2 regions of the Rhodococcus sp. G6(2025) genome follow, and region 1 is predicted to be linked to the other one. Evidence: riboswitches for the same ligand, from Rfam matches in the RefSeq annotation. Region 1 holds a riboswitch; the other holds the start of a gene.
What was found. Region 1 has a riboswitch for thiamine pyrophosphate ahead of thiO (glycine oxidase ThiO). Riboswitches for the same ligand answer to the same signal wherever they lie in the genome.

Region 1 (4,678 bases):
ACGAGGGCACCGGAACCGAGCGCGGTCAGCACGCGGGCCGCGGATTCGACATGCGACCGCAGACGGTCGCGGGCGGTGCCGATTCCGTCGGTGAGCGCGTCGTCGACGGCGGTGAACTGCGCCGCGGAATCCGACGGTCCCGGTCCGATGGCGACTGTTGCCGCCGAGGCGAAGTCGCCCTCGGCGAGGATCTCGTTCATGCGGTCGTGCGCCGAGGACCAGAGCGTCCACGCCTCCTGCGCCCGCGCCACCTCGTCGTGGCCGACCGCGCGGTCGCCGTCGTGGGGGTAGCTCGACAGCAGGGTGTCGAGCTGACCGGACTTGTCCTCGAAGACGGCGTCGTAGTCACCGTTCGAGTCGCGGCGGACCAGTTTGAGAGTCTCCTCGGTGCGCGCCTGCTGGGCCAGGATGCGGGCGGCGGTCAACTCGTGCATCGGGCGGGCGCCCTCGGTCAGTGCCCGCTTGGTGTCGACGGAGGAGACCAGACCGGCGACCAGCATCCACACCAGGAGGATCGCCGTGCACGACGACGCCACGATCAGCCCGAGATTGAACGTGCGCCGACTGAGTCTCGCGATGACGATCTGGGCGCCGAGCAGCGCGACGAGCGCGACGAGGATCAGGATCAGCGCCAGCCAGGGCGGGCGGGAGTAGTCCCGTTGCGTGTCCGCGACGTCAGCCTCCTGCTGGGCGTGCAACTGCTGCGCCATCGGCAGCATGCTCGTCTGCATCAGCGTGGACGCCTCGCTGAGGTAGGCCGCGCCGACGGGATGGCCGGTGCGATTGTTGGCCCGCGCGGTCTCGACGAGACCGGCGTAGACGCTGAGGTCGCTGGAGATGGAGGCCAGCAGACGGCGGCTGTCCACGTCGCTCGCCGCGAGACCGCCCGACGCGTACACCAGGTCGGCGGAGGCCGTGCCGATCGCCTGCGCGTAGGTGTCGCGGAGTTCGGGAGGTTCGAGACCGCCGGAGATGAACGCCGTCGTGGCCGCGGCATCCGCCACGGACAGGGCGCTGTAGAGGTTCTGCGCCGAGAACGACAGTGGTTCCGTCTCCGCGAGGACGCTGTCGAGAGTGGCTTCCCTGCTGTTCACCGTCGAGGCGGCCACCAACCCGGCCGCGAGTGTGAGCAGGACCAGGAGGGCTCCGAGGGCGGTGAGTTTGGCGGGAGTCGACTCCAGGAACGCGCGCAGTTCCTTGCGGCGTGCCACCGCGGGGTCGACGTCGTCGTCCGCGACGGCAGACAATGCGCGGCTGCCGTGGGGTTCGATCGACGGTGCCTCACGCAGAACCACCTCGCACCCCTCCCGTGTCATGGCCGCACCTTGTGGGGAGCATATAAGCAGCGGTCGGTTCACGACTGCCGACGGGCAGTTCCGGAAGAAACCGTTAGTGTGAGGGAACTGCAGGGAGACCCATCAGGTCGGACAGGGGTAGTCGATGCGTGGTGACGGTGACGGTTGGGCAACCGGGCCGGACGGCAGTCGTCATTGGGGCAAGCACGGTGCGGCCGGGTTGTTGCTGCGTGCGCCGCTCCCCGACGAGACGCCGGCCGTGCTGCTGCAGCACCGTGCGGTCTGGAGTCACCAGGGCGGTACGTGGGCGTTGCCCGGCGGTGCCCGGGACAGCCACGAGACCACCACCCACGCCGCGGTACGCGAGGCCCACGAGGAAGCCGGCATCGAGAGCGCGGCCATCCGCGTCCGCACCGAGGTCGTCACGATGAAGGCCGCGAGCGGCTGGAGTTACACCACGGTGATTGCCGACGCCGAGCGCCCACTGCCCACCGTCGCGAACGGCGAGAGCACCGAACTGCGCTGGGTGCGGGAAACCGACGTCGCCGGGTTGCCGCTGCACCCGGGATTCGAAGCGGGGTGGCCGCAACTGCGCACCACCGAGGTGCGATTGCTGCTCGACCGGCACGACGTGCTGGGCGAACGCGGCGCGCTGGCGCAGTTGTCGAAGGCACTGCCCCGCACGGTGCACCTGCCCGACGGCACCTACGGGTGGTTGCCGCGCGTCGAGGTGCTCGAAGCCCTGGACGCGGTCGGCAGCCTCGCCGAACCGGCCGGCCACGGCACCACACTGGGAACGGTGACGGCATTCGTCACCACCGACCCCGACCTGATCGAACAGTTGCCGGCCACAGTCGTGGTCCTGCCGCCCGCTACGGTGCTGGACTGGCTGGACCAGCCGTAACTACGCGTTCTGCTGCAACAGGGCGGACAGCGAGCGCGCGGCGGCCTGCGGGTCGCGGGCCTCGGTGACGGCCCGCACGACGACGATGCGGGAGGCCCCCGCGGCGAGGATCTCCGGAACGCGGGACTCGTCGATGCCGCCGATCGCGAACCACGGGCGGTTCGGCTCCGAGTCGGCGGTCGATCGCACCAGATCGATGCCCGACGCGGTCCGCCCCGGCTTGGTGGGGGTGGCCCACACCGGACCGGTGCAGAAGTAGTCGACGCCGTCCTCGATCGCCGCGAGACTGGCCTGCGCGCGACTGTGGGTGGAGCGGCCGATCAGGACGTCGGAACCCACCACGGTCCGTGCGTACGGGACGGGCAGGTCGCCCTGGCCGAGGTGCAGCACGTCGGCCCCGGCCGCCAGCGCCATGTCGGCGCGGTCGTTGACCGCGAGCAGCGCTCCGTGCCGCCTGGCCGCGGCCGCGAGCACCGACAGTGCCGCCAGTTCGTCCCGGGCGTCCATCGTGCCGAACTTCTTCTCTCCGGCCGAGCCCTTGTCGCGGAGCTGGATGATGTCGACGCCGCCGGACAGTGCGGCCTCGGCGAACTGCGCCAGGTCGCCCTTCTCGCGCCGAGCATCGGTGCACAGGTACAAACGTGCTGTTCCGAGGCGGCGCCGACGGTCCGTGAGGTTGCTGTGATGCGAGGTGGTCACGGCATGACGGTAGCCTCTACGGTGAAAGTGCAACACGGGAGTCCCGGGGAACGTGGGGCTGAGAGGGGCTCACGCCGAGCCCGACCGTCATACCTGACCCGGATCATGCCGGCGCAGGAAGTGAGGTGGAGTTCAATGGCGAGATCGGTATCCGTCGTCGGAGGCGGAGTGATCGGCCTGTCCATTGCGTGGCGCGCAGCCCGCAACGGGTGGTCGGTACGGCTGTACGACCCGTCGATCGGTTCGGGAGCGTCCTGGGTGGCGGGCGGCATGCTCGCCCCGTTGTCCGAGGGCTGGCCCGGCGAGGAGAGCGTCCTCGAACTGGGGAGCGCGTCGCTCGACCGGTGGCCCGAATTCGGGAAGGAACTCGAGGCCGGGGCCGGCGTCGAGCTGTTCACGTCGGAGAGTTCGCTCACCGTCGCGCTGGACGGCGCCGACGCGGAGGACCTGCGGACCATCGCCGAATGGGTGGGTGCGCAGGGGCGGGAACTGCAGATCCTGGGTCGCGCCGAAGTTCGGGCCCTCGAGCCGATGCTGGGTCGCGGAGTCCGGTTGGGACTTTTGGCCGTCGACGAACTGGCCGTGGACAACAGGCTGCTGTTGCAGGCGTTGCAGCGGTGCGCCGTCGACGCCGGAGTGGAGCTGATCGGGGAGGCCGTGCACAGCCTCGACCGGCTGAGCACGGACCAGATCGTCGTCACCGCGGGCATCGCGTCACCGGCCCTGTGGCCCGGGCTTCCGGTTCGCCCCGTGAAGGGCGAGATCCTGCGGTTGCGCTCGCGTCCCGGGGTGACCCCCGCGCCCGGCCGCACCATCCGCGGCAGCGTGCACGGCAGGCCCGCCTACCTGGTGCCACGGGCCGACGGCATCGTCGTCGGTGCCACCCAGTACGAGTCGGGCAACGACACGCAGGTCACGGTGGCCGGCGTGCGAGACCTGATCGCGGACGCCGAGGCGCTGATGCCCGCCATCGGCGAGTACGAACTGCGCGAGACCTCGGCAGGTCTGCGCCCGATGACCCCGGACAACCTGCCGCTGATCGGCCGGGTGTCCGATCGGGTCGTGGTGGCGACGGGACACGGCCGTAACGGCATCCTGCTCACCCCGGTGACCGCCGACGCGACGGTGGCATTGTTGGAGGGCTCGGCACTGGTCGAGGCGAAAGCCGCCGACCCCGAACGTTTCGAGAAAGTAGCGAGGTAGAGATGAGTGAGCAGCAACTAGTGGTGCCGATCGGCATCAGCGTCAACGGCGAGGACCACGAGTTCACGGAACCGTTGACCGTCACCGGGCTGCTGGAGGTGCTGAACCTGCCCACCAAAGGCATCGCGGTGGCAGTGAACGGCGCCGTGTTCCCGCGCGCCCGGTGGGACGAGCTCGTGGTCCGGGGCTGGGAGATCGAGATCCTCACGGCGGTGCAGGGTGGCTGACGCGACGCCCGGCGTGCAGAAGGGCCTCACGATCGCGGGCCGCACGTTCGGTTCACGGTTGATCATGGGCACCGGCGGCGCCGCCAACCTCACGGTGCTCGAAGAGGCGCTCGTCGCGTCCGGCACCGAGCTGACCACGGTCGCGATGCGCCGCGTCGACGCCGCAGGCGGCACCGGTGTGCTGGACCTGCTGCGCCGGCTCGACATCGCGCCGCTGCCCAACACGGCCGGGTGTCGCGGTGCGGCCGAGGCGGTGCTGACGGCGCAACTCGCCCGTGAGGCGCTCGAGACCGACTGGGTGAAGCTCGAGGTCATCGCCGACGAACGCACCCTGATGCCCGACGCCATCG
Region 2 (4,678 bases), 2.9 Mb from region 1:
GGCCGTCGGTGCCAGCGCCTTGATTCCGTCGGTGATCATGTCGCCGATGCCGAGGCCCGCTCCGGCCGCGATCCCGAATGCGACCGGGACGGCGATCAACCCGACCACGGGAGTGGCCCGTTTGGACATGATCAAGAACATGAACACGGCCACCATCAGAAAGCCGAGTGCTACCAGCATTGCCACTCCTCGTCCGAACTCGCGTCGTGGTGTGATCGCGATAACAGCCAGTGTCGGGGGGAGGGACGCTCACAGTCACTGTTGCGTACTTAGAGAAGGTTGTGTTCTTTGTGGTGGCAACTACGGGCGCCCCCGGAGATGGTCGCGCAGAGTCTCTGTCTCATACTCCGCGCGGAACAGCCCACGCTTCTGCAGGACGGGGATCACCTCGTCGACGAAGTCTGCGAGGCCGTTCGGGTAGAGCGGCGGCATCAGGTTGAAGCCGTCGGCCCCGCCGCGGCGGAACCACGTTTCGATCTCGTCGGCGATCGATTCCGGGGTTCCGATCATGGTGCAGTGGCCACCGCCGGCCGCCAACGTGCCCAGCAGCGACCGCACGGTGGGACGGTCCTTCTCGATGATCCGCAGGATCGTGTCGTACCGGCCCTGCGGCCCGGTGAACTCCGACAGCGGCGGCAGCGCGGGAACGGGAGCGTCCAGTTCCCAGGCACTGCAGTCCTGCTGGACGAACATCGACAACTGCGCCAGAGACTGTTCGACGGGCAGGAGCGCGTCGAGTTCCGCCTTCTTCCGCCGGGCCTCCTCGGTGGTCGAACCGACATAGGTCACGAGACCGGGCATCACGGTCACCGCGTCGGCGTCGCGGCCCGCCGCGCGGATGCGCCGCTTCACGTCGTCGTAGTAGCTCTGCGCGGCCGTGAGGTCGTAGGCGACGGCGTAGATGCCCTCGGCGCACCGGGCGGCCAGGTCGCGGCCCTGATCGGACGCGCCCGCCTGGAACAGCACGGGACGACCCTGCGGCGAGTGCGGCACGTTCAGCGGACCGTCCACGAGGAAATGCTTTCCCCGATGCTCGACCGGCTTCACCTTGGCCGGGTCCGCGAAGATGCCGTCCCGGTCGAGCACGAGCGCGTCGGGCGCCCACGAATCCCACAGGGCGAGTGCCACGTCGACGAATTCCGCGGCACGCGAATAGCGTTCGTCGTGCGGCGGCATCTCCTCGAGCCCGTGGTTGCGCGCTTCGGCGTCGAACATCGACGTCACCACGTTCCAGCCGGCGCGGCCGCCGCTGATGTGGTCGAGCGACGCCAGCATCCGGGCGGCGTGGAACGGTGTGTAGAACGTGGTGGACACCGTCGTCACCAGTCCGACCCGCTCCGTCGCCCGCGCCATCGCGGACAGCGCGGTGAGCGGTTCCAGGAACCACATGCCTCCGGATGCGGGGTCGCGCACCGAATGCCCGTCCGCGAAGAACACCGCGTCGAGGCAGCCCCGCTCCGCGGTCTGCGCCAACTCCTCGTAGTAGGCGATGTCGCAGAGTCGCTCCACCTGGGACGAGGGGTGCCGCCACGCGGCGCCGTGGTGCCCGCAGCTGTAGAGGAATGCGTTGAAGTGCAGTTGCCGGACGTCGGTCATGTCAGTCCTTGACCAGTCCGCCGTCGACGACGAGGTTCTGGCCGGTCACCGACCGCGACCACGGGGACGCGAAGAACAGCACCGCGTCGGCGAATTCGTCCGGGGTGGTGACGCGCTGCAGCGGGGTGCTCGCCGCGATGAGGTCGAATACCTCGTCGGGAGTGGCGGCGCTCGCGTCGGTGGTGCGGAGCAGCCCGCCCGAGACCATGTTGACGGTGATGCCGTCGGGACCGAGGTCGGCGGCGAGGGTGCGGGTCAGCGACAGCGCGGCGGCCTTGGCGGCCGTGTAGTCGTGGTACGGGACGACGGGGTTCTGGAACAGGTTGGTGCCGATGTTCACGATCCGGCCGAACCCGAGCGTACGCATGCCCGGCAGCGCGGCCTGCGTCGTGTGCAGCGTCGCCTTCACGCTGCCACGCAGCTGCGAGTCGAAGGACTCCCACGTGATGACGTCCGCCTTGTCGCGTGCGTCGCCGTTGAAGGAGAAGTCGGCGAGCGCGTTGTTGATCACCGTGGTCACCGGGGAGCCGAAGTGCTCCTCCGCCGCGGAGAACAGGGCCGCCACCTGTCCGGCATCGGTGACGTCGGCCCGGAGCGCGACCGCACGGTCCGCGCCCAGGGACGCCGCGAGTTCTTCGGCCGCGTCCCGGCTGTTCCGGTAGTTCACGATCACCCGCGCGTTCTGCGCCGCGAACGACCGCACGATGGCGGCGCCGAGGCCCCGCCCACCGCCGGTCACCAGGACGATCTGCTTGTCGAGCTGCATGCTGTCACCTTCCGTTCGGTCGGCGACGAGACATCGGATGAGCGCATACGGGCGTCTCCGCGACATCCCTTCGCCGGCATTACCCAGTTCAGGTTCGACGGGTCTGTTCTCAGCCGTCCGGCTCGTCGCCGGGCAGCACCCCGTGTCACTGGCCAACAGTGTAAGCGCAATCACCGATTCCAGTTCTTGGTTGTGCACAACCTAGTTGTATGCAACTATTCAGTGGTGACCGACAACCTCACCCTCGACCGCCAGGTGTGCTTCGCCCTGTACTCGGCTTCCCGGGCCATGACGGCGAGATACCGGTCGATGCTCGACTCGTTGGGAGTGACCTACCCGCAGTACCTCGTGCTGTTGGTGCTCTGGGAACGGGACGGCCGCGGAGTACGTGAGATCTGCGACGCCCTCGACCTCGACACCGGCACGCTGTCTCCACTGCTCAAGCGGCTCGAAACCCTGGGACTGGTCGAACGCCGGCGCTCCTCGGCCGACGAGCGCCGGGTCGGGATCCACCTCACCGAGAAGGGTGCGGCCCTCCGCGCCGCCGCGGAGGGCATCCCCGCCGAACTCGCCGACTCGACGGGAATGGAGATCGACGAACTCGTCGCCCTCCGGGACACCCTGTCGCGGCTCACCGAGTCACTTCACAGCTTCACCACCCCTACAGGAGAGAAGTAACCATGAAGATCGTCTACACCGCCGAAGCCCTCGCGACCGGAGAAGGCCGCAACGGCCACGCCCGCACGTCCGACGGCAAGCTCGACCTGAACCTCGCGATCCCCACCGAGATGGGCGGGTCCGGCGACGGCACCAACCCCGAGCAGCTGTTCGCCGCCGGATACGCGGCGTGCTTCCACTCCGCGCTCCAGTTGGTCGGCCGTCAGGCGAAGGCGAACGTCGTCGACTCGGCCGTCGGCGCCCGCGTCGGCATCGGCCCGACGGACAGCGGCGGATTCGGTCTCGCCGTCACTCTCGAGGTTTCCCTGCCCCACCTGCCCCGCGCCGAGGCGCTCGAGTTGACCGAGAAGGCACACCAGGTGTGCCCCTACTCCAACGCCACCCGCGGCAACATCGACGTCACCCTCGAGGTCACCGAAGACTGAGCAACCCTGACGGGCGTCGCGTCACCCGAACGTGAACTCGACGCCCGTCAGGTCCTCCGACAGCGCCCACAGCGCCCGCGCGGTGTGCTCGTCCCGCGACTTCTTGTTGGAGCCCACCACCTTCGGATGGCCACGCTGCTCGAACAGGCCGTCCGGCCCGATGTAGCTGCCACCGATCACGTCGGATGCCGTTGCCGCGTACAGCATCGGCAGCGCCCCCATCTCCGCCGACTGCGCGAAGATCCGGTTGCCGACGGCCATCAGCTTGTCCTGCACCGACTCGGTGTGGGCCTGCAGATTGGTCGATGCGTAACCGGGGTGCGCGGCCACCGCTTTCACGGGTGACCCCGCCGCGGACAGCCTGCGCTGCAACTCGTACGTGAACAGCAGATTCGCGAGTTTCGACTGCCCGTAGGCGCTCCAGCGGTTGTACTTGCGGCGTTCCCAGTTGAGGTCGTCGAGGTGAATCGTTCCCGCCTGATGTGCCGCACTCGACATCGTGGCGACCCGATCGGTGATCTTGTCGAGCAGCAGGCCGGTCAACGCGAAGTGCCCGAGATGGTTTGTGCCGATCTGCATTTCGAATCCGTCGGCGGTCGTACGCTGCGGAACCGCCATCACGCCGGCGTTGTTCACGAGCACGTCGACGGACTCGACACCGGCGGCGAACTCGCGCACCGAGGCGAGGTCGGACAGATCGAGGCGGCGCACCTCGGCGTTGTCACCGATCGACCGTGCGACGACCTCCCCCTTGTGGGTGTTACGGCAGGCCAGCACGACGTGCGCCCCCGCCTTGCCCAGCGCTCGCGCGGCCACCTCCCCGAGACCACTGTTGGCGCCCGTGACGACGAACGTGCGGCCGCTCTGATCGACGATGTCCGAAGCTGTCCACTTGGTCATGGCGTCAACCCTACGGATCTCGGGAGTTGGCGTGAACGTTTCACCACGCCTGCGCTCCGACCAGCGGCAGATTGAGGAAACTCGGCCGATCCGGGGACAACGCGACGTGCTGCGGCTTCAGTTGGCTGTCGGCCAGAATCGGTCCGAGCGGCAGGTACCGGGGGACGCTGCCCGCGTACACGTCGACGCGCAGCCGGTGCCCCGGCGCGAGGACGGCGTCGGTGGGCACGAAGTTGATGTCCACTGGCGTCACTTCACCCGGCACCAGCGGCTGACGCGCGTCCACCGTCAGATAGTGGTGCGGTTCGGTGTA

Region 2: it holds a riboswitch for thiamine pyrophosphate, as region 1 does, so the genes downstream of both, ACLIVD_RS06325 (3-oxoacyl-ACP reductase) here and thiO (glycine oxidase ThiO) in region 1, are expected to answer to the same signal.

The regions. Positions count from the first base shown of each region.
Region 1 covers NZ_CP179750.1:6,410,497-6,415,174, reverse strand. Annotated here, with positions in the region: gene ACLIVD_RS29785 (GlnX family signal transduction membrane protein) at 1-1,295, opposite strand, end outside; gene ACLIVD_RS29780 (NUDIX hydrolase) at 1,441-2,199, shown strand; gene thiE (thiamine phosphate synthase) at 2,200-2,898, opposite strand; TPP riboswitch at 2,923-3,035, shown strand; gene thiO (glycine oxidase ThiO) at 3,034-4,101, shown strand; gene thiS (sulfur carrier protein ThiS) at 4,104-4,328, shown strand; gene ACLIVD_RS29760 (thiazole synthase) at 4,321-4,678, shown strand, end outside.
Region 2 covers NZ_CP179750.1:1,316,699-1,321,376, reverse strand. Annotated here, with positions in the region: gene ACLIVD_RS06335 (CitMHS family transporter) at 1-180, opposite strand, end outside; gene ACLIVD_RS06330 (LLM class flavin-dependent oxidoreductase) at 301-1,596, opposite strand; gene ACLIVD_RS06325 (3-oxoacyl-ACP reductase) at 1,598-2,362, opposite strand; TPP riboswitch at 2,411-2,515, opposite strand; gene ACLIVD_RS06320 (MarR family winged helix-turn-helix transcriptional regulator) at 2,588-3,040, shown strand; gene ACLIVD_RS06315 (organic hydroperoxide resistance protein) at 3,043-3,465, shown strand; gene ACLIVD_RS06310 (oxidoreductase) at 3,487-4,365, opposite strand; gene ACLIVD_RS06305 (CocE/NonD family hydrolase) at 4,406-4,678, opposite strand, start outside.